Regions from separate parts of the [Clostridium] hylemonae DSM 15053 genome, predicted to be linked through region 2. Evidence: riboswitches for the same ligand, from Rfam matches in the RefSeq annotation. Region 2 holds a riboswitch; the other holds the start of a gene.
What was found. Region 2 has a riboswitch for glycine ahead of gcvT (glycine cleavage system aminomethyltransferase GcvT). Riboswitches for the same ligand answer to the same signal wherever they lie in the genome.

Region 1: another riboswitch for glycine. It lies ahead of LAJLEIBI_RS07715 (APC family permease); the one in region 2 lies ahead of gcvT (glycine cleavage system aminomethyltransferase GcvT).

What each region holds. Positions count from the first base shown of each region.
Region 1 is NZ_CP036524.1:1,674,958-1,690,543, forward strand. Features, by position in the region: gene LAJLEIBI_RS07705 (4Fe-4S dicluster domain-containing protein) at 1-925, shown strand, start outside; gene alaS (alanine--tRNA ligase) at 1,116-3,755, shown strand; glycine riboswitch at 3,852-3,964, shown strand; glycine riboswitch at 3,968-4,027, shown strand; gene LAJLEIBI_RS07715 (APC family permease) at 4,164-5,528, shown strand; gene rpsU (30S ribosomal protein S21) at 5,626-5,802, shown strand; gene LAJLEIBI_RS07725 (putative ABC transporter permease) at 5,901-6,494, shown strand; gene LAJLEIBI_RS07730 (aspartate aminotransferase family protein) at 6,642-7,877, shown strand; gene LAJLEIBI_RS07735 (Maf family protein) at 8,023-8,604, opposite strand; gene LAJLEIBI_RS07740 (prolyl-tRNA synthetase associated domain-containing protein) at 9,077-9,613, shown strand; gene LAJLEIBI_RS07745 (ABC-ATPase domain-containing protein) at 9,662-11,368, shown strand; gene LAJLEIBI_RS07750 (D-alanyl-D-alanine carboxypeptidase family protein) at 11,437-12,708, opposite strand; gene LAJLEIBI_RS07755 (aminopeptidase P family protein) at 12,864-14,651, opposite strand; gene LAJLEIBI_RS07760 (HAD-IIA family hydrolase) at 14,761-15,561, shown strand; gene LAJLEIBI_RS07765 (metallophosphoesterase) at 15,565-15,586, shown strand, end outside.
Region 2 is NZ_CP036524.1:1,385,705-1,401,290, forward strand. Features, by position in the region: gene LAJLEIBI_RS06390 (M14 family metallopeptidase) at 1-423, shown strand, start outside; gene LAJLEIBI_RS06395 (response regulator transcription factor) at 642-1,307, shown strand; gene LAJLEIBI_RS06400 (sensor histidine kinase) at 1,342-2,268, shown strand; gene LAJLEIBI_RS06405 (ABC transporter ATP-binding protein) at 2,322-3,002, shown strand; gene LAJLEIBI_RS06410 (ABC transporter permease) at 2,999-5,785, shown strand; glycine riboswitch at 5,904-5,993, shown strand; gene gcvT (glycine cleavage system aminomethyltransferase GcvT) at 6,139-7,227, shown strand; gene gcvH (glycine cleavage system protein GcvH) at 7,274-7,654, shown strand; gene gcvPA (aminomethyl-transferring glycine dehydrogenase subunit GcvPA) at 7,667-8,995, shown strand; gene gcvPB (aminomethyl-transferring glycine dehydrogenase subunit GcvPB) at 8,982-10,412, shown strand; gene LAJLEIBI_RS06435 (lipoate--protein ligase) at 10,430-11,428, shown strand; gene lpdA (dihydrolipoyl dehydrogenase) at 11,445-12,848, shown strand; gene LAJLEIBI_RS06445 (formate--tetrahydrofolate ligase) at 12,941-14,620, shown strand; gene LAJLEIBI_RS06450 (cyclodeaminase/cyclohydrolase family protein) at 14,628-15,263, shown strand; gene LAJLEIBI_RS06455 (bifunctional 5,10-methylenetetrahydrofolate dehydrogenase/5,10-methenyltetrahydrofolate cyclohydrolase) at 15,281-15,586, shown strand, end outside.

The DNA of each region.
Region 1 (15,586 bases), 290 kb from region 2:
CAATGAAAAGTGTGTATCATGCGGAATGTGTATGGTGAGCTGTCCGTTCGGCGCCATATCGGACAAGTCGCAGATATTCCAGCTGGCCCGCGCGCTTACAGAGGGGGATGAGATCGTAGCTGAGATCGCGCCGGCCTTTGCCGGCCAGTTCGGGGACAATATCACGCCGAGAAATCTAAAGGCCGCGCTTCAGGAACTGGGATTTTCAGAGGTGTACGAGGTGGCTCTGGGCGCCGACATCGGGGCGGTGGCGGAGGCACATCATTATGTCAATAAAGTGACAACAGGAGAGCTTCCTTTCCTTCTTACTTCCTGCTGTCCGTCCTGGGCCATGCTTGCCAAGAAGTATTTCCCGGATCTGATCGACCAGGTTTCACAGGAGCTGACGCCGATGGTGGCCACCGCCCGGACGATCAAACAGGAACACCCGGAGGCAAGGGTGGTATTTGTAGGTCCCTGCGCGGCGAAGAAGCTGGAGGCTATGCGCAGGACCGTCCGAAGCGATGTGGATTTCGTAATAACTTTTGAGGAGCTTCAGGCGATGTTTGACGCGAAAGAGATAGACCTGACCAAATATGAGGCGGAATCCTCCTTCCACAATGCGACCGGGGCCGGGCGCGGTTATGCGGTAGCCGGCGGTGTGGCGGAAGCCATCGAAAAATGTGTGAAGGAATACTATCCGGGCGTGGAAGTGAGTATTGAACACGCGGAAGGACTTGCAGAGTGCAAGAAGACGCTGGCGCTGGCAAAGGCAGGGAAGATGAACGGCTGTCTCATTGAAGGAATGGGCTGTCCGGGCGGCTGCGTGGCCGGGGCCGGAACGAACATCCAGGTTGTGAAAGCGCAGAAAAAGATAAAAGAGTTCGTGGCAGCATCCTCGAAACAGCTGCCGCCGAAAGAGTTAGAAGAAATAGAGCTGAAATAACAGCCAGGGACAGGGCAAAATGAGCTGGGGACGGGGGAAAATCGATTTTCCCCCGTCCCCAGCTCATTTTGCCCTGTCCCCGCCCGTTGACAAACAGCCGGGTTCTCTTTATAATTAAGACTTAAGTATCAAATAGTCCCGGACGCTTGCGGCTGACGGGGATTTTGGATATAGAAGCAGGAGGGCATATATGCAGAAATACGGAGTAAATGAATTGAGGAAAATGTTCCTGGAGTATTTTGAGAGTAAGGGACATCTGATTATGAAGAGTTTTTCACTCGTACCGCACAATGATAAGAGTCTGTTGCTGATCAACTCGGGAATGGCGCCGCTGAAGCCATATTTTACCGGCCAGGAGATTCCGCCGAAAAAGCGGGTCACTACGTGCCAGAAATGTATTCGTACAGGCGACATTGAAAATGTAGGAAAGACTGCCAGGCACGGGACGTTTTTCGAGATGCTCGGCAATTTCTCGTTTGGGGATTATTTTAAAAAGGAGTCCATCCGCTGGACGTGGGAGTTTTTGACAGATGTGGTCGGCCTTGAGCCGGACAGGCTCTATCCGTCTGTCTATCTGGATGACGATGAAGCCTGGGAGATCTGGAACAAGGATATAGGGATCGCACCGGAGCGGATCTTCCGTTTTGGAAAAGAGGACAATTTCTGGGAGCATGGTTCAGGACCGTGCGGGCCTTGCTCGGAAGTATATTATGACCGAGGGCCAAAATACGGCTGCGGCAGTCCGGATTGTACGGTGGGCTGTGAATGCGACCGGTATATGGAGATCTGGAACAATGTATTTACCCAATTTGACAATGACGGCAATAATAATTATACGGAGCTTGAACAGAAAAATATAGATACCGGCATGGGTCTGGAACGTCTGGCCTGTGTTGTACAGGGCGTGGATTCCATGTTTGATATTGATACGATCAAAGCGCTCAGAGACCATGTCTGCCACATTACAAAGACAGAATATGGACAGGATGATGAGACAGATGTATCCCTGCGCGTTATCACAGACCATATCCGCTCTGTGACCTTTATGATCTCGGACGGAATTATGCCGTCCAATGAAGGAAGGGGCTATGTACTGCGCCGTCTGCTGCGCCGCGCGTGCCGTCATGGAAGGCTGCTCGGCGTGGAAGGAGAATTCCTCGTAGAGCTGGCCCGTACTGTTATTGAAGGCTCCAGAGACGGATATCCCGAACTGGAAGAAAAGAAAGATTTTATATTTAAAGTCATAGCAAAGGAAGAGGAACAGTTTAACAAAACGATAGATCAGGGACTGTCTATTCTTGCTGAGATGGAAGCAGAGATGGAGAAGAACGGGGAAAAAACACTGTCGGGCGATCATGCGTTCAAGCTCTATGACACGTACGGATTTCCGCTGGACCTCACAAAAGAAATTCTTGAGGAGAAGGGCCTGTCTGTCGATGAAGAAGGCTTCAGGGCGTCTATGGAAGTTCAGCGCCGGACGGCGAGAGAAGCAAGAGAGGTGACGAACTATATGGGCGCGGACGCTACGGTGTATGAGTCCATCGCTCCGGAGGTAACGTCAGAGTTTGTCGGCTACGATAATCTGAGCTTTGAATCTTCTGTGACAGTTCTCACGACAGAGACGGAGATCACAGATGCATTGTCAGATGGAGACAGGGGGACGGTATTTGTAGAGAAGACACCGCTTTATGCCACGAGCGGCGGCCAGGAGGCTGATAAAGGGTATATACGTACGGCGGACGGAGAATTCCGTGTGGAGGATGTTGTAAAGCTTTTAGGCGGCAAGATCGGTCATGTCGGCTATGTGACAAAAGGTATGATCAAGACAGGAGATACGGTTACACTTGAGGTCGATGAGGAGAACAGGGCGCTGTCCGCGAGAAACCACAGCGCGACACATCTGCTTCATAAAGCGCTGCGGACTGTCCTTGGAACACATGTAGAGCAGGCCGGTTCTTCTGTAAATGCAGAGAGGCTCCGCTTTGATTTCACTCATTTCTCCGCGTTGACGAAGGAGGAACTGAAGAAGGTCGAAGAGATCGTCAATGCGCAGATCATGGCTGCTCTGCCGGTCAAGGTAGAAAATCTGCCGATCGAGGAAGCAAGAAAGACAGGAGCGGCTGCGCTGTTTGGGGAAAAATATGGCGATATCGTACGTGTTGTCAGCATGGGAGATTTTTCTGTAGAGTTCTGCGGCGGTACGCATGTGGAAAATACCGGTGTCATCACGGCGTTTAAGATCATTTCCGAGACGGGCGTCGCAGCCGGTGTGCGCCGGATCGAAGCGCTGACATCCAAGGGGCTGCTGGACTATTACGACGAGCTTGAGAAGCGGCTTGCGGAGGCGGCAAAGCTTGTAAAAGCCTCACCGGATAAGCTTGCGGAAAAAATCACACATCTTCTGGCAGAGAACAAGACACTGCACAGTGAGGTGGAAAGCCTTAAGAGCAAGCTCGCTCAAGATGCAATGGGCGATGTGATGGATCAGGTCACAGAAGTGAAAGGCGTGAAACTCCTTGCCACGGAAGTGGAGGGAGTGGATATGAACGGACTGCGCGACCTCGGCGACCAGTTGAAGGATAAGCTGGGCGAAGGAGTGATCGTCATTGCATCCGCTGCCGGAGGGAAGGTAAATCTGATGGCAACTGCCACGAAGGGCGCCATAGAAAAAGGAGCCCACGCCGGAAACCTTATCAAAGCGATCGCAGGCCTTGTCGGCGGCGGAGGCGGAGGACGCCCGAACATGGCGCAGGCCGGAGGTAAAAATCCGGACGGAATCAGCAGCGCGATCGCCAAAGCGGGAGAAGTTCTTGAGGAACAGTTATCATAGGGCATAAACTTCTTTGTCATAAGATTAACGTCATAAAAATAACTATGGTTGACAAATTTACCGGGCACACATATACTAAGTAAAGAATAAAGCCAGGTGAAGCGGCGAGGAAGATTTCTGCCTGATATACGGCAGAAAACCGATGAAGCAATTGGGAAGGCTCCTAATCTTTCCAAGAAACTTTCAGGTGCAGGTACCCGCCGTGGATGGGACTCTGGAAAGAGCCTTTAAAGGCCACCGTAGAAGTAAAGCTTTCAGGTAAAAATACAGAGGGTATAGGATACGCTATCAGTACGCCTATACCCTCTTTTGTATTGTCTGAATAGTGTGAGAATCTTCATAGGGGTCAGACCCCTGTGGGCAAAGGGGTCTGACCCCTATGAAAATTTCGGCGAAGGAGAATGTATTATGGAACAAAAACGGGAATTGAAGAAAAATTTAGGTGTGGCGACTGCCATGGCTCTGGTCGTGGGCTGTGTGATCGGGTCCGGCGTGTTTTTTAAGCCGCAGGCTATTTATACGGCAACGGGAGGGGCTCCCGGGCTTGGAATGATCGCCTGGGTCATCACAGGTCTCGCAAGTATTGCCGCGGCTCTTACTTTTGCGGAAGTAGCGATCATGATACCGAAGACAGGGGGAATGGTTGCTTACCTGGAAGAAATCTATAATCCGGTAGTTGGCTTTCTGGCGGGATGGGTACAGACGATCCTGTTTTACCCTGCTATGATCTCGGCGCTTGCGGTTGTGTGCGCGCAGCAGGCAGGTCTTTTTATCGGGGAAGGCTTTACTGTGCCGCTTGCGATCGGCATCATAATTTTGATCATATTTTTAAATAACCTCGGCTCGAAGGTCGGGGGGAGCATCCAGGTTGTATTTACCATATGTAAACTGATCCCGCTCATTCTTCTGATGATTTTTGGATTTGTAAAAGGCAGCGGCGCAAACCCCATCTTCAGCCCTATGGTTGGTGACGGACTGAGTCCGGCGGTGGTGCTCGGGCAGCTCATGGTCGCCATATTATTTGCCTTTGAAGGGTGGACCGGGGTCGGCGCGATCGCGGGAGAGATGAAAAATCCAAGCAGAGACCTTCCGATCGCGATCGTCGGCGGTGTGTCTGTGATCATGGGCGTATACTTTATCATCAATATCGCTTATCTGTGGGTGCTTCCGGCAAGTGAACTGGCGACGCTCACGGCTCCGGCATCCGCGGTGGCTCTGAAGGTGTTCGGTGACATCGGCGGGAAGATCATCTCGGTCGGCATCATGATATCCGTGTTCGGAGCCTGCAACGGCTTTGTGCTGTCCGGCTCGAGAGTGGCCTATTCTCTGGCAGCGGAAGGCAATTTCCCGTACAGCCGTAATCTTGCGAAGCTGAACAATGCACAGGTTCCAACAAATTCGATCATCCTCGTCGGCGGGATCGGCTGTATCTATGCCATCAGCGGGCAGTTTAACCTGCTCACAGACCTGGCCGTATTCTCAAGCTGGACCTTCTATACGCTGACCTTTATCGGTGTGATGAAGTTAAGGAAAGACCGCCCGGACGCAGTGAGAACATATAAGGTGCCGCTGTACCCGGTCGTGCCCATCATTGCTGTCGTCAGCGGAGTGTATGTGATCATTAACCAGCTGTTCATGTCGGGGCTCCAGTCAACGGTGCTCTCAGTGGGAAGTATTGTCATTATGTTAATAGGCCTTCCGGTGTATTCTGTAGTTATGAAAAACAAAGAAAAGAAAAAAACTGCAGCAAATGCCGAAAAAATATTGACGTAGTAGAAATATGTGCTATAATCTTATGTAGTGCAATAAATATACCCGAACAGTCGTATGGTGCACAATATAGGACTGGAGGGAGGTTAGGTGTGAGTCTATGTCAAATGTAATCGTAAAAGAAAACGAGACGTTAGATAGCGCTTTACGCAGATTCAAAAGAAACTGCGCCAAAGCGGGCATTCAGCAGGAAATTCGTAAAAGAGAACATTACGAAAAGCCAAGCGTAAGACGTAAGAAAAAGTCTGAAGCTGCTAGAAAACGTAAGTATAACTAATATGTGCAGATAAATAGAGTGTTGGGGTACAACACTCTATTTTTACGTTAATGAAACCTTTCGGCAGAAGTACCTAAGGAAGAGCAGAGGTGATAAACATGTGGTGGAATAAAGTGATATTTGGCTGGAGCGCGTATCATGTCGTGCTGTGGTTCCTTGTTTACAGTATACTCGGATGGTTTGTGGAATCTGTCTACATGTCATTGTGCAACCGGAAAATAACAAACCGGGGGTTTGCGCGGTGTCCGGTATGTCCCATTTACGGCGTTGGAGCGCTGACTGTATTTTTTATGCTGCAGCCGTACAGTGAACATCCCGTGAAGCTGTTTTTTATGGGAATGCTGCTTGCCACGTCTATCGAATTTATCACAGCCGGAATCATGAACAAGATATTCGGTGAGATATGGTGGGATTACCGCCGGAAACCATTTAATTATAAAGGGATCATATGTCTGGAGAGCTCTATTGCCTGGGGGTTCTACACGCTGGCGTTGTTTGCTTTCCTCCAGAATATGATAGTTGACATCGTGGGTGTCATACCTGTTATGATAGGAAGGATCGGCGGAAGCATTTTGATCATTGTTTATGCGGTGGATTTCTTCATTACTTTATACAGGGAGAAAAAGGAAGATATTCCGGAACGTCTATGGCAGGTAAAGGACAGACTGCTGGACAAGCTGTCGAAGGAATGATATACATAGGAAACAACAATTGACGGATCAATGGAAAAGGTCTATACTGAAAATGTCACAGACGAGGACGTCGTATTTTATATACGGTGTCCTTTTTTTATTTCAGAAAACTGTATATACGGCGCAGAAGAAAGTGAGGAGATTAGTATGAGACTGAGAGAAACCGGGCTTACGGCCGAAGAATTGAAGGCAATGACAGATAAGTATATGGTAGAGACTTATCCAAGGTATGATTTTGTCGCTGAGCGGGCGGAAGGAATGTACCTCTATGATGAGAAAGGAAATGCCTATCTTGACTTTTACGGAGGAGTCGCTGTAAACAGTGTGGGAAACAGAAATCACAGGGTGATAGAAGCAGTCAAAGAACAGGCGGATGATATCGTGCATACGTTTAACTATCCGTATACGGTTCCGCAGGCGCTGCTTGCAAAGAAAATTTGTGACACAGTAGGGATGGACAAAATATTTTATCAGAATTCAGGAGCAGAAGCGAATGAATGCATGATCAAGATGGCGAGAAAATATGGAACAGACAAATACGGAAAGAATCGTTATCATATTATAACGGCAAAGAATGGATTCCATGGAAGAACCTATGGCGCTATGTCGGCTACAGGGCAGCCGGACAGTGCCGTCCAGGAAGGTTTTATGCCTGTGGTTCCGGGATTTTCATACGCAGAATTCAACAACCTGGAAGATTTTGCATCCAAGGTGACCGCAGATACGATAGCTGTCATGATCGAGCCTGTGCAGGGAGAAGGAGGTGTATATCCGGCTACAAGAGAGTTCATGGAAGGACTGAGAAAACTTTGTGATGACAAGGAGATGCTTCTTCTGCTGGATGAAGTGCAGACTGGATGGGGAAGAACGGGCGCCGCAATGGCGTATATGGGATATGGAGTCATGCCGGATGCCGTTTCGATGGCAAAGGCCATGGGCGGCGGCGTGCCGATCGGAGCCTGTTGTGCAAGAACGGAAGTTGCCGAAGCCTTAAGCGCCGGGAGTCATGGTTCTACTTACGGCGGAAATGCACTTGCATGTGCAGCGGCGCTTGCTTCTGTATCAGAGATTCTGGACAACAACTTAAGTGAAAATGCCAGGACAGTAGGAAAATATCTCAGAAAAAAGCTCGCAGAACTTCCCCATGTTAAAGAAGTCAGAGGGCGCGGCCTGCTTGTGGGCTGCGAATATGATATTCCGATCGCGGCAGACGTGAAATGGAATGCCCTGAAAAGAAGGGTGCTCATAACAGCTATCGGGGACAGTGTGAACCGGATGACTCCGCCGCTGACGGCTGAAAAGAAGCATGTAGACAGACTTGTGGCAGCCATGAGAGAAGCTATAGAAGAAGCGGCAGAAGAACAGATAGTCAAAGCAGGCTGATCCGTATATTGTTTACATTAAGCCCTACGGTCACGGAGGCCATGATAGTGCCTTTCACAGCCATAATAAATTTCAGGATGACAAAGACAATTCCTCCCACAAGTGAAATCTTCAGGGTATTTTTTCGTATTTTACTCTGTGAAAATCAGTGTCCATGGAACGCACTCCTGTCTAATTCGTGATATAGACGTGCGATGGGCAGCCCGACGACATTGTTATAGTCGCCCTTAATGCATTTTACATGAATGGCAAAGGGTCCCTGAATACCATAGGCTCCCGCCTTGTCAAAAGGATCTCCTGTAGCGATATAGTCCTGCATATCATGGCGGGAAATAGGATAAAACGTTACATCCGTCACTTCATAAAAAGTGTGGACCGCCGGTGTCCGGGCGCTTCCTGTAACAAGTGAGACGCCGGTATATACCTGATGTGTGCGGTCGGACAGAAGGGAGAGCATATCAAGCGCCTCCCCGCGTCCGGAAGGTTTTCCGAGTATCTCGTCCTTGTATACAACGATCGTGTCGGCGCCGATGACAGTACATGTATCTTCTGACAGTGTCCGGCATACATGAAGCGCCTTCTGGCGGGCCAGATTCATTACGATCTCGGGCGGAGTGCCGCCGGAGATCGTCTCTTCTATATCAGCCGGGATAATATCAAAGGCAAAGCCGGCCTGGGCCAATAATTCCTTTCTGCGCGGTGACGCAGAAGCCAGTATATATTTCATAAGAATTCCTCCTTTTTACAACTGTTATAAATGACCCGTTACCGGGCCGCTATGTTCATTATGATAATAAGATACCACATTTGTGCCGGCTGGAACATATAAGAATGAAAAACTCTATTATTTACCGCGCCGGAAAGCGTCCTGCTGGAATTACGGCAAAGGCTGTTTGATGAATTGGTCTGTTTCTAAGCAGAATCAGACAGAGAAGAATTTAACGAAATTCCCTTTATAAATGCGGACGGTTATCACAGCAAAACGATCGCGGAATTTTCGCAACAGCTGGATCCGGATGCCCTTTTCCCATTATTGGATCATGCATATTGAAGCGTGTCTGCGCATCGAAAATAAAATAGACGGAAGGAAAGCGTAAATCTCGGGGATACATACGGCTTTATTTTTTTCTAGTTTTGCTCTATAATGAAATACGTGAAAATATATTGAATGAAAATAAGAGTAATGGAGGAATGAAGATATGTACATCAGTGAGATTACGACTACTGCACCCACCGATGAGAGGATGCCGCTGGAACGGAAAATGTATGAGACACTCGATAAATTGAAAATACCGTATGAGCGTGTGGATAATGATCCTGCGGCTTCGATGGAGGAATGCGCGGCTGTCGACAAGGCGATCGGAACGGAGATCCGTAAAAATGTATTTCTCTGCAATCAGAAGAAGACGACATTTTTCCTTCTGGTCATGCCTGCGGACAAGGCCTTTGACACAGCTTCTTTCAGTAAGAAACTGGGCGTGTCCCACATGTCGTTCGCTCCGCCGGAGAAGATGCTGGAGCACCTTGGCACTACTCCTGGTTCTGCAAGCGTGGCAGGACTTCTGAACGATGAGGATGACTATGTACAGGTGATCGTGGATAAGGAAGTGGCGGAGAGTGAGTGGTTTGGGTGCAACCCCGGAATTAATACGAGCCATCTGAAGTTTAAGACAAAGGATCTGCTCACGAAGTTTCTGCCTCATGTGCATCACAGGGCAAGGATCGTTGAGCTCTGAAACAGGTGTCGGACGTATTTATTATAATAGAGTAAGGGGCAGGGACATATGAAATCAGAAACAGAGTTAAAACAGTTGTTATACAGCATTGACCATAAGGGGTATCCGGCATATAAGGGTACGAGAGGCAGTTACCGGTTCGGCAGTTATGAATTGTCCATTGACCATGTTCAGGGCGATCCATTTGCCGCCCTGTCGAAGCTGAGTGTGAAAGTGGCGGGCCGCACCGCGGGATTTCCCGGCCGGCTGTATGATACAAAATATAAGCGCATTGCGCTTCAGGACTACGTGACGAGACAGTTTGCCGCCCAGGCCGGCCGTTATACGTTTCAGGCGAAAGGCTCAGGTAAGAGCGGCATTATTTCGGTGACCCGCTGCGGACAGGAGGTGCTGGAGCGGACATCCTGTACGATCGAGGAGCGAACGGGTGACGTGACAGTGCGGTTTGAAGTCGGATTTCCCGCAAACGGACGTACGATCAATGCAAGAGAGCTGATCAAGATACTATATGATTATCTGCCTGCGTGTGTGGAAAAATCCATGATGTACAAGGAGCTGAACGCCGGCAAAGTAGAGAAAGTCATGGAACTGAGTGTGGACAGGGAATTTATACGGGAGGAATTAAAGCGGCTTGACCTTGCGGCCTTCGTAGCCAACGGTTCGATTCTTCCGAGAGAGTCCGGAGTTTCCCAGAGACCGATGAAGGACGCGGTTGCATTTGTGTCGCCGGGATCAATGGAAGTCACGCTTGAACTGCCTTATAAAGGAACACTCACCGGCATGGGAGTGAAAAAGGGGATCACACTTATCGTTGGCGGCGGATATCACGGTAAGTCAACGCTGCTCAAAGCGCTGGAAGCCGGGGTATATCCGCACATTTCCGGGGACGGAAGGGAATATGTCGTTACGGACAGCACCGCAGTCAAATTAAGGGCAGAAGACGGGAGAAGCATCAAACATACGGATATCTCCATGTTCATCAATGACCTGCCGAACGGGAAAGATACAAACGCATTTTACACCGAGGATGCCAGCGGCAGTACATCGCAGGCTGCCAATGTGGTAGAGAGTCTTGAGGCGGGGGCGAAAGTATTTCTCATAGATGAGGATACAAGCGCCACGAACTTTATGGTCCGGGATGAACTGATGCAGCAGGTCATCCACCGCGATATGGAGCCGATCACGCCATTTATAGAGCGGGTCGGTGACTTGTATAAGACGTACGGTATCTCCACCATTATCGTGGCCGGCAGCTCCGGGGCTTATTTCCAGGTGGCGGACGAGATCATACAGATGGACCGTTACGTGCCGAAGGAAATTACCGAAGCGGCAAAAGCGGCCGCAAGAGAATATCCAAGCCTGGAACTGCCGGGCGATAAGCCGGAAATGCCGGAATTCAAGAGATTCGTAAGGAGCAATCCGGACCTGAAGCAGAAGGGGCGCATCAAGATAAAGACGCTCGGAAAAGACGGGGTACAGCTGAACCACGATACGATCGATCTGCGGTATGTGGAACAGCTGGCGGATGCAGAGCAGCTTACCTGTCTTGGCCATATCGTAAAATATATGGAAGAACATATGATGGACGGCAGGACAACGATGCAGCAGCTCATAGAAAAGCTGGCGGCTCAAATGGACAGCTCTGGGTTTAAAGTGATCTGTGAAGAGTCCTATCTTCCGGGAAATCTTGCAATGCCGAGAAAACAGGAGATCTACGCATGCCTGAACCGTTACAGACGGTTGGGGACACGTTAAAATGAATTGGGGACGGGGGTTTTTTAAAAAACCCCCGTCCCCAATTCATTTTAACGTGTCCCCGGTGCCTAGAGCAGCAGGTCGTTCAGGGCGTCTTTCAACGCGCTCTGGTAACTTACTTCATCTACGGTTTCTCCAGCCACGATATCTTTGCTGCCGATTTCTTTTCCGGCCAGATAATATTTCATCTCACCGATTTTGGTTCCTTTTTTTATCGGAGCTTTTAGTTTCTTTTTCATAACCTTTTTCTTTTCTATGCTGTTCAGATCCGCCCCGGTAGTATCTATGTACGCAAATGGCTCTGTCTGCTCAGCCTTGACTGTTTTTTTTACGCCCCGCGACAGTGAGACGGGCTTGATGGAGGCGATTTTGTCCTCCTCGTATTTGTTGCACTTTCCAAAGCCATAGTTCAGCAGCGTGGTGGCGTCGCTGAACCGTGCCTTATGGTCCGGGGCAGCCATGATGACCGCGATCAGTTCCATGCCGTTTTTCTCAGCGGTGGCGGAGACGCAGTATTTGGCTTTGTCTGTGGAGCCGGTTTTCAGGCCGGTCGCATATTCGTACTGTCGTACGAGCTTGTTTGTATTGGTCAGTCCGAATTCGGTAGTTCCTTTATTGGTGGTATGTGTTATGTTTTCCATCCATATCATGGAATAGTCCCGGATCTGCGGGTATGTAGTGATCAATTCGCGGGACATTAAAGCGATGTCCCTGGCTGTCGTGAGGTGTCCGTCTGTATCAAGACCATTGCAGTTCACAAAATGTGTATTGGTCATGCCGAGTCCTTTGGCCCGTTCATTCATGTTCTTGACAAATTCTTCCTCATTTCCACATATGTATTCTGCCATGGCAACGCAGGCATCATTTGCCGAGGCCACTGCGATACATTTTATCATCGTGTCGACGGTCTGTGTCTCGCCGGGTTCCAGGAAGACCTGAGAACCGCCCATAGAGGCGGCAAACTCGGACGTCGATACAGAATCGTCCAATTTGATTTTACCGTCCTTTAAAGCGTCGAATATGAGCAGCAGCGTCATGATCTTCGTCACGCTGGCCGGCGGCCGCTGCTCGTCGGCATCCTTTTCATAGATCACCTGCCCGGTGGACGCCTCCATAAGGACAGCCGACGGTGCGGAGACCGTAAGACCGGAAGCGGCATCCTGGCCGGATTCGGAATCCGAACCGGCGTCTGTGCCGTCATCAGCGCCGGCCTCGTTGTTTTTCTCCTGCTCCTGGCCCGTGTCCTCTTCGTAGAGGAGGGTATTGTCCGGCGGTGCGGCAAGAGCGACAGACTGGGTACATAAAAATACGCATATTAGTAGAGCAAAGAATCGCTTCATTGGCAACTCTCCATATAGATTCTATTATTACCAGTGTAGTGGAAAGAGTGAAAAAATATGACCGGGGACAGGGTAAAAATAAAAAGGGACACGCTGAAATGAGTTGGGGACGGAGGTTTTTTAAAAAACCTCCGTCCCCAACTGCCTTAAAAAAATTAAATTGCTCTTGTGTATCGTCTGAGCCATTCTTTTTCGTCTTCGCTCAGATGAGGGGAGACGATGTCGTATACTTTCGCATGGTATGCATTCAGCTGATCCTTATCTGCCTGGGACAGCAGTTCCGGCTTGACGGCGTCCAGATCTATCGGCACATAGGTGATCGGTTCAAAATAGAGGAACTGTCCATATTCCGTACAGTCACCTTTTCTTACGACCATCTCGTTTTCTGTTCGGATGCCGTGGGAACCTTCAATGTAAAGTCCCGGTTCATTCGTTATGACCATGCCGGGCTCCAGCGGATGTTTTTCCTTTTCGCGGATCGCGCAGCGGAAGCCGGTAGGCGCCTCGTGGATATTCATCAAGTATCCTACGCCGTGGCCGGTACCGTGATTGAAGTTCTGGCCGCGCTCCCAGAGCGGCTGTCTCGCGAGCACATCCAGATTATAACCCGTAGTCCCGTAGAGGAACACTGCGGCGGCAAGATGGAGATTGCATTTGAGAACAGCAGTGAAATCTTCCTTCATATTTTCCGGAACATCACCAAGGGCAAAGGTTCTGGTGATATCGGTGGAACCTTCATAGTATCCTCCGCCGGTATCGGTCAGGAAGAGAGAACCTTCCTTCAGAGGGACATTTGTCTCGGGAGTGGAGGTATAGTGCACGATCGCCCCGTGTTCGCCGAATCCGCAGATCGGTTCAAAGCTCTGCCAGAGATAACCTTCCTGTTCCCTGCGGAATTCCTCCAGTTTGTCGGCAGCGCTGAGTTCGGTGATCTCTGTCTCACCGACATTTTGTTTCAGCCAGTACATGAACTTTGTGACAGCTACACCGTCCTTAACATGCGCATTGACGATATTTTTAAGCTCCGTGTCATTTTTCATGGCCTTCATGACGATCGTCGGATTGTCCTGTTCAATTATCTTTGCGCCTTTCGGGATATTATTATACAGCGCATAGTTCAATCTGGAAGGATCCACGAGTATGGCATCGGTGTCCTTAAAATTTTTTACATCTTCATACACCGCATTGTAAGGATGCAGGGAAATATGATCCGCCGCAAGCTTTGCTTTCATGTCCCCAGTCAGCTTCTTCTCGTCGATGTAAAGCTTCATTTCATCCATTGTGATGACAGCATAGGAGAGCAGAAGCGGGAAAAATTCGATATCATTGCCGCGCAGATTTGTCGTCCAGCAGACGTCATCCAGCGCCGCGATAACGTGGATATCCGCGCCTGCGGCTTTCATGGCCCCGCGGATACGCGCTAGCTTTTCGGCTGTAGATTCGCCCGTATATGTTTCCCCAAGAGCAAAGGCAGGCTCCTCTGAAAGCGGCGGACGGTCAGTCCATATCTTGTCGATCAGGTCCTCGGAATAATCGATCGTTCCGTTTTTTGGGGCAACGGCCGCTTCAAGAGCCTGTCCTTCCCCCATCGCAACGACACGTCCGTCAAATCCCAACGTTCCGTTTTCCGGAAGCATATCTGTGATAAATTCTTCAACAGAAGGTACGCCCGGTTCCCCCATTTTGAACAGCTTGACGCCGCTTCCCTCAAGCTGCCTGGCAGCCTGGATAAAGTACCTCCCGTCTGTCCACAGGCCGGCCTCGTCCTGTGTGATCACGGCGGTTCCGGCAGAACCGGTAAATCCGGTGATAAATGCTCTTGCTTTGAAATGTTCCCCAACATATTCACTCTGATGATTGTCGTCTGTCGGCACCATATAGATGTCGAAGCCCTTTTCTGCCATCAAAGCACGCAGAGCGGTGAGTCTTTCTGGTATATTCATCTTAAAAACCTCCCTTTTTAGAAATGATCTCTAATAAGAGATTCTAACATATTTGTTTGCAAAAACAAAGGAATAATTATATAATTATCACGATAAAAAGGAGCAGAATATGTTAAAAGAGAAAAAGTATTTTTTATTTGATATTGACGGCACTCTCGCTGTGGATGACGTGCTGTTTGACGGAAGCCGGGAGCTTATCGCTCATATCGCGTCGATCGGAGGCCGTTCCTTCTACATTACGAACAATTCTACGAAAAGCAGAAAAGACTATATGGAAAAATTTAAGCGGTGGGGCATCCAGACGGACGAAGACCAGTTTATCACGGCGTCCTATGCCGCCTGCCGGTATCTGAAAGAGCAGTATCACGGCAGGAAGCTCTTTGTCATGGGAACGCCTTCCTTTGTGGAAGAAGTAAAAAGCTGCGGATTTGAAGTGACGGAGCAGGCTGAAAAAGATGTTGCGTGCGTGGTGGTCGGGTTTGACAGAACGCTTTGTTACGACAAGGTGGAGGCAGCCTGTGAACTGCTGTTCCGGCCGGAGGTAGATTATATTGGCACAAATCCGGATTACAGATGTCCGACGTCCTTTGGGTTTGTCCCGGACTGCGGCGGCATATGCGAAATGCTGAATGTGACCGTGGACCGGACTCCGCGTTATGCAGGCAAACCAGATAAAGGGATCGTGACGATGTGTATGGAACAGGTGGGGGCAAAGCCTGAGGAAGTGCTTGTTGTGGGAGACCGTCTGTATACGGATATCGCATGCGGCATCCGGGCAGGTGTGGAGACCGCCCTCGTATTCACGGGAGAAGCGAAGGAGAAAGACCTTGCCCAAACCGAATTTCGGCCGGATCATGTGTACAGAGATATCAGGCAGCTATATGAAGACTTCCGCGGACAAGGAGAATGATAAGTGACGGCCATTATAATAACAG
Region 2 (15,586 bases):
ACTCAGCTGAAAGAGGAAATTACGCTGAATGCTGAGGATTATCTACACTTTGGTATTGAATCATATACAAGCGGCGGCGCCGTTATTGACGGCACTCCCCGTGATAAATATGAAGGGCATTATCAGACGCTTGTCAAAGGCGGATGGGTGCAGGGAGATAAGTCCATAGTCATTCCCGCCGGCACCTATGTGATATCTACTGCGCAGCGTTTTGGTTCCTTTGCGGCCTTAATGTGTGAACCTGCCGCTGTTGACGGAGGAGTGGCCTGGAATTTCTTTGATGATTATTTTGACAGCAAGGACGGAACCTTCCGCGCAAATTACAGCAATACTGTAACTGCAGAGGCCGGTACCGAGAAAGAAAGAACGGAAGAGATATCGATGCCTATATTGAAGATACCAAAATTTGATACGATAAAATAAAATGACCGGCCCATTTCGTAAAGTATTATTGAAATAGAACTCTTTTCGTATAGCCGCTGCAAAATGGATGTATGATCATCTGTGATGCAGCGGCTTCTTATTGTCGGTAAGGCATCAGTAATCCCTTCATATCATATTTGTGCTATACTATAATATACTGTGACAGAATTCGACCAGGAATATATAACAGACACGTGTAAGGAGAGATACAAAAGACAATGACGATCGGAATCATAGAAGACGACAGATTATTGAACCGGGCCCTGAACATCGCCCTGAACAAAGAAGGATTTGAGACAAACTGCGTTTATACATACCGGGAAGGCCTTAGGATGGCGCAGGAAAGGAATGATCTGCTCCTCCTCGACATCAGCCTGCCAGATGGAAACGGAATAGAGCTGTACCGGGAGATTCTTAAGACGCGGAGCATCCCGGCCATTTTTCTGACGGCACGGGACGAGGAGGCGGACATGCTGACGGCATTTGACGAAGGGGCGGACGACTACGTCGTGAAACCGTTTCCGATGAAAGTGCTGCTTAAGCGGGTGGAAGCTGTGCTAAGAAGAGGGGCAGACCAAAGCGGCAGACTTTCCTGGGAGGGACTTTGCCTCTATCAGAAAGCCAAAAGAGTTTGCCTGGAAAACAGGGAGATCCAGTTGACGCCGAAGGAGTACCGGCTTCTGGAATTTATGATGGAGCATAGAGGGCAGGTACTGTCAAAGGAGAGTATTCTGGAGCATGTCTGGGACATTGACGGTCAGTTTGTCGGGGACAACACAGTCAGTGTCACGGTGAACCGGCTGAAGAAAAAAATAGAACCTGACGCCCGGAATGGGAAGTTTATAAGTAATGTGTTCGGCATGGGATACCGGTTCGGCAGATGATATTTTATCGGGGCAGAGAGGAGAGAAGTGGAATATGTGGATCTGGATAGCGGGAGCGGCTCTCGCGGGGGCGGTCTTTGGGGTTGGCGCGGCGCGGCTTGCCGGAAGGAAGTGCAGGCAGAGAGAACTCGGGGAGATATCAGACCTTGCGGCGCATATATTGAACGGGACGGAGATCGCGGGCAGGGCAGCCTGTGAGGAGACACTTTACGCCCGCATAGAAAATCAGCTCATACGAATACAGAGAATGACACGGGGAAAGCAGGAAGAGGCTGAAAAAAGCCGTGAGCGTATCCAGCAGCTGATCACGGAGATCGCGCATCAGATGCGAACGCCTCTTGTCAACATGGAGACATATCTCGAATTTCTGCAGGATGAAGACATAAGCCAGGAAGAGGCAGAAGAATATGTTACCGCGGTCCAGCTGTCGGAACAGAAATTACATTTTCTTGTGGAGAGCTTTATCAAAATGTCCCGGCTGGAGCATCATATTATACAGATCAAAAAGGAAGAGACAGACCTGGCTGCCACAATTTTCAGCGTCGTTTCACAGATGAGGAAAAAAGCAGGGGAAAAGGGAATCCGCATCTACGCAGAAGTGCCGGAGAACCTCTTCTGTCCGCATGATGCAAACTGGCTCGGCGAAGCGCTCGTCAATGTGCTGGACAATGCTGTAAAATACAGCGCTGACGGCGGAAGCATAGAGTTGTCGGCTGTGAAAAACGACATGTTTCTCAGAATACGGATACAAGATCACGGTATCGGCATAGAAGAAGGGGAGGAAAATAAAGTATTTCAGCGTTTTTACCGCGGCCGCCGTGTCACGGCGGAGGAAGGATTCGGAATCGGCCTTTATCTTGCAAGGGAGATCATAACGCGTCACGGCGGATTTATGAAGATATCGCGGGAGGAGCCAGGAATAGCGGCGGAAATATATCTTGAAGCTTCCGGTTGTCAGTAGTTTGTTAGATTTGTCCTTTATACTGTAAGAGAACAAAGAAAGGAGGCATAAGAATGGAGATCGTAAAGGCAGCAGGCCTTCAGAAGTATTATACGAATGCGTCTTATGAAGTACGCGCCCTTGACGGCGTCAGCCTTACAGTGGAGGAAGGGGAATTTCTGGCGGTCGTCGGGAGTTCCGGCAGCGGGAAGAGTACGCTTTTAAATATGCTGGGCGGGCTGGATGAACCTACTGCGGGAGGGGTGTGGATCAGAGGAAACAGCCTCAGAGACATGAGCAGAGAGGAACGCACCATTTTCCGAAGAAGGAATATCGGATTTGTATTTCAGCAGTACAATCTTGTGCCTGTGCTGAATGTATATGAAAATATCGTCCTGCCGCTGAAGCTGGACGGAGCCCCCATTGATGAAACGTTTATAGACCATATCATAGACGTACTGGACATAGGGGAAAAGCTTTATGAGATGCCGGGGACGCTCTCCGGCGGCCAGCAGCAGAGGGCAGCCGTGGCGCGGGCGCTTTCCGTGAAGCCGGCGATCGTTCTTGCGGACGAGCCTACCGGCAATCTGGATTCCGGCACGAGTATGGAAGTGATGGGGCTCTTTAAGACGTGTGCAGAGCAGTTTCATCAGACGCTGATCATCGTCACCCATGAGGAAGAAGCTGCCCAGATGGCGGACCGTATCGTACGCATCGAGGACGGGAAGATATGGGGACAGGAGGGGAGGCCATGAGACAGAACGGCAGGCATACTCCGAATGCAAATACTCCGGTCATACGGATGCTCTGCGCGGCAGTCTCAAAGAGCAGCAGGGGCAGGAACCGGATTCTTCTTGGCGCGGTCATACTCGGAATTGTAACGCTCTGTATGGTATTCGGCGTTTCCTTCGGCAAGATTCAGGCGGAGTATTTAAGATCCATACGGCAGTCCGGCACAGCCGCGTCCACATATCTTGAGGACGGGACGAAGGCCCAGTACAACAAGATCAAAAGTCTGAGCTATATCCGGGAGGTAGGGAGAAGCTGGACGCCCGGATATGCATATAAAGAAGCCGGCGGTGAAAGTCTGTGTGAAATAACAGTGTTAGATAAGACGGCCTGGGATGTGATGGAACGCCCTGCTTACACCGGCATAGAAGGGCACTATCCGCGGAAAGCCCAGGAACTGATGCTGCCGGTGCGCGCGCTTGAGGATCTGGGTATCCGTACGCCGGAAAAAGGAATGAAACTCCACTTTATAATAGAGATAGGACTGTTCCGGACGGAAAAAGAGACCTTTACTCTGTGCGGATGGTACGAAGACTATGCGGAGCCGGCCTCGAATATGGCCAAGGGCTACATATCAGAAGAAAAGCTGAAAGAATGGGGCGGCAGTATGGAAAAGCCGGATCATCTTCTCATCCGGCAGAAAGACAGCATGGATGGCCGGCGCACAGAGGAAAAGCTTTATGACGATATCCGGATGGCCGATACTTCTCAGACATTTACAGGCGGTAATACATATGCATACGATGCGGTAAACCGGTTCATGGGCGGTTACGGCATGGCGGCATTCGGCGCAGTCCTTGTGCTGGCAAGTATATTCTTTCTCATCCATAATGTCATGCACATATCCATGGCAAAGGATATCCGGCAGATAGGGCTTCTGAACACGATCGGCACGACGGCGAAGCAGATCCGCGGCATTTATTTCAGACAGATACTGCGTATTCTGGCGGTGGGAATACCAGCCGGTGTGCTGATCGCGGCGTTATTGCTGTCAGCTGTGGTTCCACAGCTTCTCGGAAGGCAGTATCTTGCCCGTTATGGCGGGGCGGCCGGACTGGATGTTCTGCGCCCGCAGATGCTTGCGCTGGCGGCGGTATTTACCGGCATTGTGACTGCGGCTGCGGCGGGAGAAACGATATACCGGGCGGTCAGCCGCTCCTGCATAGAAGCAGCGAATTATAACGGGATAGAGCAGCCAAAGACAAAGAGGAGGGTTAAGAAGGCGGCGGCACTCAGACGCCGGACACCAAAACGGGAACTGTGGTATATGGCATGGCAGAATCTGTGCCGATTCCGGGGCAGATCTCTGCGCACGGTACTGTCGCTGTTTCTCGGACTGGAGGTGGCGCTCTCAGCAGTGGTGATCGCCTCGGGGGCAGATCAAAGCCACGCCATAGAAGCGCGGCCCGATATTCTCGTGGCCGGGGAGTTCAGCTCCTGGGGAAAGGCGGAAGGCTATGGGGAGGAATATAAAGGCAGGGATCCACAGGATGACCCGCTGGAGACAGAGGGCGGCAACCTGGCCCTGACTTCGGACAATGATTATGATTCCTTCTCGCCGGTTGGCGAAGAAGTAAAAGAGGAACTGCTGGCGGTGGACGGAGTAAAGAAGGAAGAGTCATACGCCGCCGAGGGCGGCTATATGTGCCCGTTGTATACGAGAAAAGGGGTCCGTCCCATGGTTGCGGATAAAGAATCAGAGACAGATGAAAACTATACCGCCAACCTTGATACAGTCATACAACTTATTGAAGCGGGAGAGAGCGGTACGATACAGATCCTGGGCCGGAAGGAGATAGAGGAGCTGAAGGAATTTGCGGAAAAAAGCGGCTCACCGGCTGACATGGAGAGTCTGGAGAACGGCACAGGAGTATTGCTTCTGCATGACCATATACTATCTCCGGCCAAGGAAAAGCAGGCAGAAGAAAGTGTGGGGGAACCGATCCTATTTTCAAGGTTATGGTCCAAGAAAGAGCGTGACAGGCGGTTGAACGCCACAGCGCAGGAACGGGAGAAGATGGGGGATATTGAGACAGAAAAATCGGAGAAAATGACACTGTGCGGTTATATGGATACAAAGGCAGAAGGGTTTCCGGCTCTGAGACGTACGTGGCACGGCCCCCGCATTGACTATTTTGTCATCAGTGAAGAGGGATTTAAAAAGCTTGGAACGGCAAAGAAGACCTTTTATATGGAACTGAATGTGGAAAAAGGCAAGGAACTGTCGGCCGAGAAAGCAGTCCGCAGGATCTTAACGAGGGAGAACGGCAGGCGGGGGGATGAGGCCGGATTGTTTCTTATCAGCAAGGCCGGACTGCTTCAGGAAGCCCAAAGTTATATACGAGGAAGCAGACTCATTCTGGGCATTCTCAGTATGGTGCTTATCGCCGCCGGTCTGATGAATTATCTGAATATGATGGTGACGGGCCTTTGGTCGAGGCAGAGGGAATTTGCCCTTATGGAAGGGGTTGGAATGACACGCAGGCAGCTGTGCGGGATGCTTGTGATAGAAGGGCTCTATTACTGCCTGCTGACCGCCGGCCTTATGCTGACGGCCGGAAGCGGCATACTTTTCCTGGTACATCTTTATATGAAGGCGAAGCTTGCATATTTTACATTTACCTGCCCGTGGGCAGTGTTTGGCGTCATGATTCTCGTACTGGCCTGTATCTGTGTCTGTGTGCCGCTGGCCGTCTCGAGAAAAACAGGAAGGACAGGGCTTGCAAAACGGCTGGCACAGTCAAATTGATTGTCAATAGATAGACAATCGTGTGAAAAATAAATCAATTGAGCGAGATGTTAATAAAAAAACAATTATTGACAGAATATTTAAATGTCGTTATAATCTAAGTAGTTTCATATATCGGATGATGGATTTAAGAGAGTCTATCTGCGGGATAGCGCCGAAGGGGAAAGGGATGACCGAAACTCTCAGGCAAATGAATTAGATTCGGACGATACTCTGGAGGACAGGGGTGAGTATGGATATCAGCAGGATATTTATATTTGCCCCTTTTTGTATATGAGAAGTCTGGTTAAAATGCCGCCATCACCGTTTTAACATGGAAAAGTGAATAAACAGACAATGGAGGAGGAAAGAATATGGAATTAAAGACACCGCTGTATGAAGCGCATGTGAGGGCAGGCGGAAAGATGGTTCCGTTTGCCGGCTACACACTGCCGGTGCAGTACGGCACCGGAGTGATCAAAGAGCACATGGCTGTGCGGGAGCGCGCAGGCCTGTTTGACGTTTCCCACATGGGAGAGATCCTCTGTGAAGGAAGGGACGCGCTTGACAATCTTCAGATGCTTCTGACGAACAATTTCGCGAATATGTCAGACGGACAGGCGAGATACAGTCCGATGTGCAATGAGAAAGGCGGCACGGTAGATGACCTCATTGTCTATAAGGAAGCAGATGACCGTTATTTTATTGTCGTCAACGCCGCAAACAAAGATAAGGATTACGAATGGATGCTGGCGCACCAGTCGGGGGAAGTCACGTTTACCGATGTGTCCGAACGCTATGCCCAGCTTGCGCTTCAGGGGCCGCAGGCGATGAAGATCCTCAGGAAGATCACAAAAGAAGAACATATCCCGCAAAAGTATTATCACGCGGTGTTTGACGGGGAGGCCGGCGGGATCCCGTGTATCATTTCAAAGACAGGATACACAGGCGAAGACGGGGTAGAACTGTATCTGGACAGTGAAAAGGCCGGGGAAATGTGGGATCTCCTGCTGGAGAACGGGAAAGAGGAGGGACTGATCCCATGCGGCTTAGGCGCCCGGGACACACTGCGCATGGAGGCTTCCATGCCTCTCTACGGGCAGGAGATGGACGAGGATGTGACACCGCTTGAGACCGGGCTTGGATTTGCCGTGAAGATGTCAAAAGAAGACTTTATCGGGAAAAAGGCGATGGAAGAGCAGGGAGAACCAAAGAGGAAGCGCGTGGGACTAAAAGTGACCGGGCGCGGGATCATCCGGGAACATCAGGACGTATATGCGGAAGGTAAGCTGATTGGCCATACGACGTCCGGCACACACTGCCCATATCTCGGATATCCGGTGGCTATGGCGCTTGTCAGCGCAAAATACGCGGAGCCCGGCAGGACAGTGAGCGTTGAAGTGCGCGGACGGATGGTGGAGGCTAAGATCGTACCGCTGCCGTTTTATAAAAGAAGCAAGTAACTGCAAACGGAATAGAAAAAGTAAAATAAAGAAAGGAATGAATGTTATGGAATTAAGAGAGGATATGAAGTATTCAAAATCCCATGAATGGGTAAAAGAAGAAGGAGACGAGGTCGTGATCGGCCTGACGGACTATGCGCAGTCCGAGCTTGGAGATCTGGTGTTTGTCAATCTCCCGGAAGAGGGGGATGAGCTCACGGTCGGAGAGTCCTTTGCGGATGTGGAGTCAGTGAAGGCTGTGTCCGACGTATACGCACCGGTTTCCGGCGTTGTAAGTGAGATCAACGAAGAGCTTCTCGATACGCCGGAACTTATCAACGAGGCTCCGTATGATGCGTGGTTCGTAAAAGTAAAAGAGATATCTGAAAAGGAAGAACTGTTATCCGCCGGCGAATATCAAGCATTCGTGGAGAGCGAGAAAGAGTAAGGAGGTGTGCCTGTGGGCTCATATGTTCCAAACACGGAAGAAGAACGAAAAGCCATGCTGCATGAGATCGGCTTTTCGTCTATAGATGATCTGTTTATCCATATTCCGGATGAAGTAAAGGTGAAAGACGGACTGAATCTCCCGGAGGGGATGTCCGAACTGGAAGTACGAAGAAAAATGCAGGGTATGGCGGCAAAAAATACGGTGTTTCCTTCCGTATTCAGGGGAGCGGGCGCGTACCGCCACTTTATCCCGTCCATCGTCAGGAGCGTGATCTCCAAGGAGAATCTCATGACAGCTTACACCCCATATCAGGCCGAGATCAGCCAGGGGATCCTGCAGTCGATCTTTGAGTATCAGACGATGATCTGTGACCTGACCGGCATGGATGCCTCCAATGCCTCTGTGTATGACGGGGCGTCCGCAGCCGCAGAAGGAGTAGCCATGTGCAGAGAGCGGAAGCGGAAAAAGGCATTTGTTTCAGCCACGGTGCTGCCCTATGCGCTGGAAACTGTCAGGACATACTGTTTCGGCAATGAGATGCAGCTGGAAGTGATACCGGAAAAAGACGGCGTCACGGACCTTTCATATCTGGAAGAGCATATCGATGAAGAGACGGCCTGTGTCTACATACAGCATCCTAATTACTATGGCAGTCTGGAGGACGCTGAAAAGGCAGGAGAGATCACTCACAAAGCCGGAGCGAAATTTGTCATGGGTGTGAATCCGGTCTCTCTCGGCGTGCTGAAGACGCCGAGGGAATACGGCGCCGACGTGGCTGTCGGGGAAGGCCAGCCGCTCGGACTGCCGCTCGGCTTCGGAGGGCCGTACCTCGGGTTTATGACCTGTACGGCCGGCATGACGAGAAAGCTGCCGGGCCGTATCGTCGGTGAGACGAAAGACGCGGCCGGAAAGACGGGATATGTGCTGACGCTGCAGGCGAGAGAACAGCATATCCGCAGGGAGAAAGCTTCCAGCAATATCTGTTCCAATCAGGCGCTGTGCGCCCTGGCAGTGGGAGTCTATCTGGCGGCCATGGGACGCGGGGGGATACGAAGCGCGGCCGTCCAGTGTATGTCCAAGGCACATTACATGGCGGAGGAACTCGGAAAGATCGGTTATGAGACCGTAAACAAAGGAGAATTCTTCCATGAGTTTGTTACCTCTTCAAAAGTGCCTGCAGCCCAGGCGCTGGAGAAGCTTGAAAAGGAAGGGATCCTCGGCGGGTATCCGCTTGCGGACGGCACCATTCTCTGGTGCTGCACGGAGATGAACACGAAAGAAGAAATTGACAAGGTGATCCATATTCTTAAAGGAGGTGCGGTAGATGCTGATATTTGAAAAAAGCAGATCCGGAAGAGGAATGCATATGCTCCCCGAGTGCGACGTGCCGGCCGTGATGCCGGAGGCAAAGGATATGCGTGAGTCTGCGCTGCATCTGCCGGAGATGTCGGAAAATGACCTGAGCAGACATTATACGGAGCTGGCGAAAAAGTCGCACGGTGTCAACGACGGCTTCTATCCGCTTGGTTCCTGTACGATGAAGTACAATCCGAAGATCAACAATGACATGGCAGATCTGCCGGGGTTCACAGAGGTCCATCCGCTGCAGCCGGAGCATACGGTGCAGGGATGCCTGGAAGTTATCGGCACGATCGAGAAGTATCTGTGTGAGATCACGAGGATGGACCGTATGACGATGCAGCCGGCAGCAGGCTCACACGGAGAATTTACGGGGCTTTTGCTCATAAAAGCGTATCATGAGAGCCGGGGCGACACAAAGCGCACGAAGATCATCGTGCCGGACTCTGCCCACGGGACCAATCCGGCAAGCGCGGCGATGGCCGGGTATTCTGTAGTAAGCGTTCCGTCCGGTCCGGACGGATGTGTAGATATTGAGAAGCTTAAGGAGGCAGCCGGCGATGATGTGGCCGGACTCATGCTGACGAACCCGAACACAGTAGGTCTTTTTGACAAAAACATTCTTGAGATCACAGAGATCATTCATCAGTGCGGCGGTCTGAATTACTATGACGGCGCAAACCTGAATGCGGTCATGGGGATCGTAAGGCCTGGCGATATGGGATTCGACGTCATTCATCTGAATCTGCACAAGACGTTCTCCACTCCGCACGGAGGCGGAGGCCCGGGAAGCGGTCCGGTAGGATGCAAGCAATTCCTTTCACCGTTCCTTCCTTCCGTTCTCGTGGAAGGAGAGGATGAACTGACCTTTGTGAGACCAAAGCAGAGTATCGGTGAGATGAAGAGCTTCTACGGCAATTTCCTCGTAGTCGTACGCGCGCTTTCCTACATCATGACACTTGGAAAAGAAGGCATTCCCGAGGCCAGCCGGAACGCAGTGCTGAATGCGAACTATATGATGAATAAGCTGAAGGATCTGTACACGATGGCATACGATGAAGTGTGCATGCACGAGTTCGTCATGAGCCTTGAGGATCTGAAAAAGAAGACGGGCGTGTCGGCGATGGACATTGCCAAGGGGCTGCTTGACAACGGGATCCATCCGCCTACCATGTACTTCCCGCTCATTGTAAAGGAGGCGCTCATGGCAGAGCCGACGGAGACAGAGTCAAAAGAGACGCTGGACGAAGCGATCGAGGTGTTCCGCAGCCTTTATCATGAGGCGCAGGAACATGCAGATAGCCTGCACAGCGCTCCGGTCAAGACACCTGTGACGCGGCTCGACGAAGTGGGAGCTGCGAGGCATCCGGTTCTCCGTTATCAGTTTGAGCCATAGGAAGAGAGAGTATCTGTATGATAGAAAAGATCACTTACATAGAGAGCAGTCAGACAGACCCGAGGAAAAACCTGGCGGTGGAAGAACAGCTTTTGCTGACTTGCGGCGCAGATGAATGTATCCTGTATCTCTGGCAGAACAGGCACACTGTCGTGATCGGCCGTAACCAGAATGCATGGAAGGAATGCCTCGTCGACAGGCTTAAGGAGGACGGCGGATATCTCGTGCGCCGTCCGTCCGGCGGCGGAGCGGTATACCACGACCTGGGGAACCTGAATTTTACCTTTCTCGTGCAGAAAGAAAACTATGATCTGGACAGACAGCTTGAAGTTATCATAAGGGCCGTGAAAAGGCTCGGCATAGAGGCAGAAAAGTCTGGCCGGAACGATATTCTGGCCGGAGGAAAGAAGTTCTCGGGAAATGCATTTTATGAGCAGGGTTCCCGCTGTTATCACCACGGCACTTTGATGGCGGACGTCAATATCGGGGAATTGTCGAAGTATCTGACCGTATCGAAAGAGAAGCTTAAGTCAAAGGGTGTGGATTCCGTAAAATCAAGGGTCGCCAACCTGAAAGAATTCTGTCAGGATCTGACGGTCGCCGGTCTGAAAGAAGCTCTCGTAGCAGCGTTTGAGGAGGTGTACGGACAGAAGGCGGGGACGAGGAGCGTGGAGGAACTTGACCAGGAGGAACTTGCCGGGCTTGAGAAAAAATACAGCTCATGGGAGTGGACATTTGGCCGGAAGACGGATTTTACATATGAACTGTCCCACCGGTTTCCGTGGGGAACGGTGACGCTGCAGCTTCAGGTAAAGGGCGGCAGGATCGAAGATGCAGCCGCCTGGTCCGACTGTATGAAGCCGCAGGTGATCCTCGACCTTCCGCGGTATCTGAAAGGGCTTTACTACAGACGTGAGGCAGTGCTGCCGCAGCTGGGGCTGTTCTGGTCCGAAGACGCAGAGGAAGAGCAGATGATGAAAGATATGATATCGTGGCTTTCAGAAGTGGAATTTTAAAAGGAGACATAATGATATGGAACATACATTTGATCTGATCGTGATCGGAGCTGGCCCGGGCGGATACGTGGCCGCTGTGAAGGCGGCAAAGCTCGGACTTAAAACCGCGGTGATCGAAGCTGGGCGGGCAGGAGGGACATGCCTGAACCGGGGATGCATCCCGGCCAAGGCGATGATCCACGCCTCCTCCTTGTATCAGGAGGTGATGTCAGGCGGACGGTTCGGGGTGTCTGCCTCAGACGTCACGTACGATTATAAAAAGATCCTCTCGTATAAAGAGGAGACAACGGAGCAGCTCTGCCAGGGGGTGGAACAGCTGCTGAAGGCAAATAAGGTAGAGTTGATAAATGGAAAAGGCGTCCTCACAAAGGAGCGCAGCGTCAAGGTGACGGCTGACGGAAAAGAGACCGTATATGAGGCGGAGCATGTCATACTGGCAGCGGGGGCCAGGCCTTTGATGCCGCCGATACCAGGCCTTTCGCTGCCGGGCGTGCTGACAAGTGACGATGTATTCAGGCTCGAGGCGGTGCCGGACAGTCTGCTCATCATCGGCGGAGGTGTCATCAGCGTCGAGTTTGCCACTGTGTATCAGGCGCTGGGATGCAGGGTCACTATCGTGGAGGCGATGCCGCGGCTCATTCCGAATATGGACAAAGAGATCTCCCAGAATCTGAAAATGATCATGAAAAAGCGCGGTGTGGACATTCACACAGGCGCCTCGGTGAAGGCCGTCGAGCAGGACGGAGAACAGCTCGCCTGTCTGTTTGAAGAAAAGGGAAAGGAATATAAGATCTCATCCGGCTATGTGCTCTGTGCGGTGGGCCGGGCTCCGAATACAGACGGACTTCTGGAGGAAGGAACCGGTATTCGGCTGGAAAAAGGCCGTATCGCCGTAGACAGCCGGTTCAGGACAGACATGGAAGGCGTCTATGCGATCGGGGATCTGATCAAGGGGACACAGCTTGCGCACGCGGCCAGCGCGCAGGGAATGTATGTGGCCGAAGTGATCGCCGGCGCAGAACCGTCGGTAGATCTGGATGTCATACCGGGCTGTGTGTACACGAACCCGGAGATCGCCTCCGTCGGTATGTCTGAGGAAGAGGCAAAAGAGAATGGATTAGAAGTAAAAACAGGCAAATTTATTATGAGCGCCAACGGAAAGTCGCTCATCACGAAAGAGGAGCGGGGCTTTGTGAAAGTTGTAGCGGAGGAGCAGACCGGTATTGTGCTCGGCGCGCAGATGATGTGCGCGAGGGCGACGGATATGATCGGAGAATTTACGACAGCAATTGCCAATAAGCTCACGGTGAAACAGATGCTCTGCGCGGTGCGCGCCCATCCGACTTACAACGAAGGCGTGGGGGAAGCGCTGGAGGAAGTATTTGGGGAAGCCATTCATGTAGTGCCGCGGCGGCGGTAAGTAAAGCCGGAACGGATGCCGGGAAGGGCAGCTGTCTGGCAAAGCAGTCAGGAAAGGAAAATACATCGGCTGGAAGATGTAAGGGTTGAAAAATGGGATTTAAAAGTGATATAGAGATTGCCCAGGGAGCAGAGATGAAGGTGATCAACGATATTGCCTCTTCTATCGGAATTCCGGACAGGTATGTGGAGAATTACGGAAAATATAAGGCGAAGATCGACTATCGTTATTACACAGATGAACTGGCAGAGCGTCCGGACGCAAAACTGATCCTCGTCACCGCGATCAATCCGACTCCCGCGGGAGAAGGGAAGACGACAACGACCATCGGTGTGGCAGACGCCATGAACCGCCTCGGCAAAAAGACGATGGTAGCTTTAAGAGAACCGTCTCTTGGTCCTGTATTTGGGGTAAAAGGCGGAGCGGCAGGCGGCGGTTATGCCCAGGTCGTGCCGATGGAAGATATCAATCTTCACTTCACAGGAGACCTGCACGCGATCGGGACTGCCAATAATCTGATCGCCGCTATGCTGGATAACCATATCCATCAGGGCAATGCGCTTGATATCGACACGAACAAGGTTACGTGGCGGCGGTGTGTGGATATGAATGACCGCCAGCTCCGCAGTATTGTGGACGGTCTCGGATCAAAGGCGGACGGGGTGACGAGGCAGGATGGTTTTGATATCACAGTAGCCTCTGAGATCATGGCGGTGTTCTGTCTTGCAAAGGACATCACGGATTTGAAAGAGCGGGTGTCCAGAATCATCGTGGCATACTCCAGGAGCGGAAAGCCTGTGACAGCCGGGGACCTGAACGCACAGGGGGCCGTCGCGGCTCTTTTGAAGGACGCCCTGAAGCCGAATCTCGTACAGACGCTGGAAGGGACGCCTGCGTTTATCCACGGGGGACCGTTTGCGAATATTGCCCATGGCTGCAACAGTGTGATCGCGACGAGGATGGGCATGAAACTGGCGGACTATATGGTGACGGAAGCCGGCTTTGGCGCAGATCTGGGCGCTGAAAAGTTCGTGGACATCAAATGCAGGATGTCCGGGCTTCGCCCGAACGCCGTCATCTTAGTGGCCACAATAAAGGCATTGAAATATAACGGCGGCGTGGCGAAAGCAGATCTGCAGGAAGAAAATCTGGTGGCGCTAGAAAAAGGACTGCCGAATCTGTTAAAGCACATAGAAAATATTACAAAAGTATATGGATTGCCTGCCGTTGTGGCGATCAACAAATTCCCGGCAGACACAGAGGCTGAACTTGACCTCGTGCGGGAAAAATGCAGAGAGCTCGGGGTAAATGTGGCGCTCTCCGACGTATGGGCAGAAGGCGGCGCGGGAGGCCGGGAACTGGCCGGGGAAGTGATCCGTCTCTGTGAGGGAGAAAGTACAATGAAGTTCGTATATGATACAGATGCGGGCGTGCAGGAAAAAATAGAAGCCATTGCCGGGAAAGTATACGGCGCGGACGGAGTGGATTATACGCCGAAGGCGCTCAAAGAGATAAAGAATCTGGAGAGTATCGGACTTGGCGGGCTTCCGATCTGCATGGCGAAAAATCAATACTCCCTGACCGATGATCCAAAGAAACTTGGACGGCCGGAAGGATTCAGGATCACGATCCGCGATGTTGCCGCCTCTGCAGGCGCCGGTTTCCTCGTCGCTCTGACGGGCGATATCATGAAGATGCCTGGCCTGCCGAAAGTGCCGTCCGCAGAGAAGATAGATGTGGATGAAAACGGTGTGATATCCGGATTGTTTTAAGGAGGGGATGATAAGTTTGATGCTGGAAATGAAGACAACTGAATTTCTCGAAGCACTGTCATCTTCCGAACCGGTGCCGGGCGGAGGCGGGGCATCCGCCGCCGCGGGCGCCATGGGTGCGGCGCTCGGAATGATGGTTGCGAACCTTACGGTCGGAAAGAAAAAATATGCGGATGTAGAAGCGGAGGTCATCGAAGTCAGAGAAAAGCTCAGGGCATACAGGGAACGTCTTGCGGAATTGACCGACCGGGACGCCGAAGCCTTTGAGCCGCTCTCCAGAGCCTATGGACTGCCAAAAGACACGCCGGAACAGAGGGAAGAGAAGGCAGGAGTGCTTGAGCAGGCGCTCTATGAAGCCAGTGTCGTGCCGCTTGAGATCATGGAAACGGTGCTGCGCGTTATGGAACTGCTGGAGGCGCTAGGCGAGAAGGGCAGCCGTATCGCCATAAGTGACGTTGGGGTTGGCATTTTATTTGCCGGGGCAGCTCTGGAAGGAGCCTCTTTGAATGTTTTCATCAACACAAAGCTGATGAAAGATGAGAAGCGGGCGGCAGAACTAAACGGCGAGGCCGACCGCATGATCCGCGAAGGAAGGCTTCTGAAGGAGAAAGTATACGGCGGCGTGCTGGATCACATCCGCTAGAAGCAGGAGGAAGGGATATGGACACATTGATGAAAGGCGCCGATGTTGCGGCCGCTATGAAAGAAGGCCTGATAAAGGAAACAGAGGATCTGAAGGAAAAAGGGATCCATCCGTGCCTCGGTATTGTACGTGTCGGGGAAAGACCGGATGATATGGCTTACGAGCGGGGGGCCAGAAAGAGAATGGAGAGTATCGGGATCAGATGTGAAGTGACGGAACTCCCGGAAGACATTACCCAGGAGGCCTTTGAGGAGGCATTTCGCGGCGTGAATGACGATCCGCGCATACACGGTATCCTGCTGTTTCGTCCGCTTCCGCCCCAC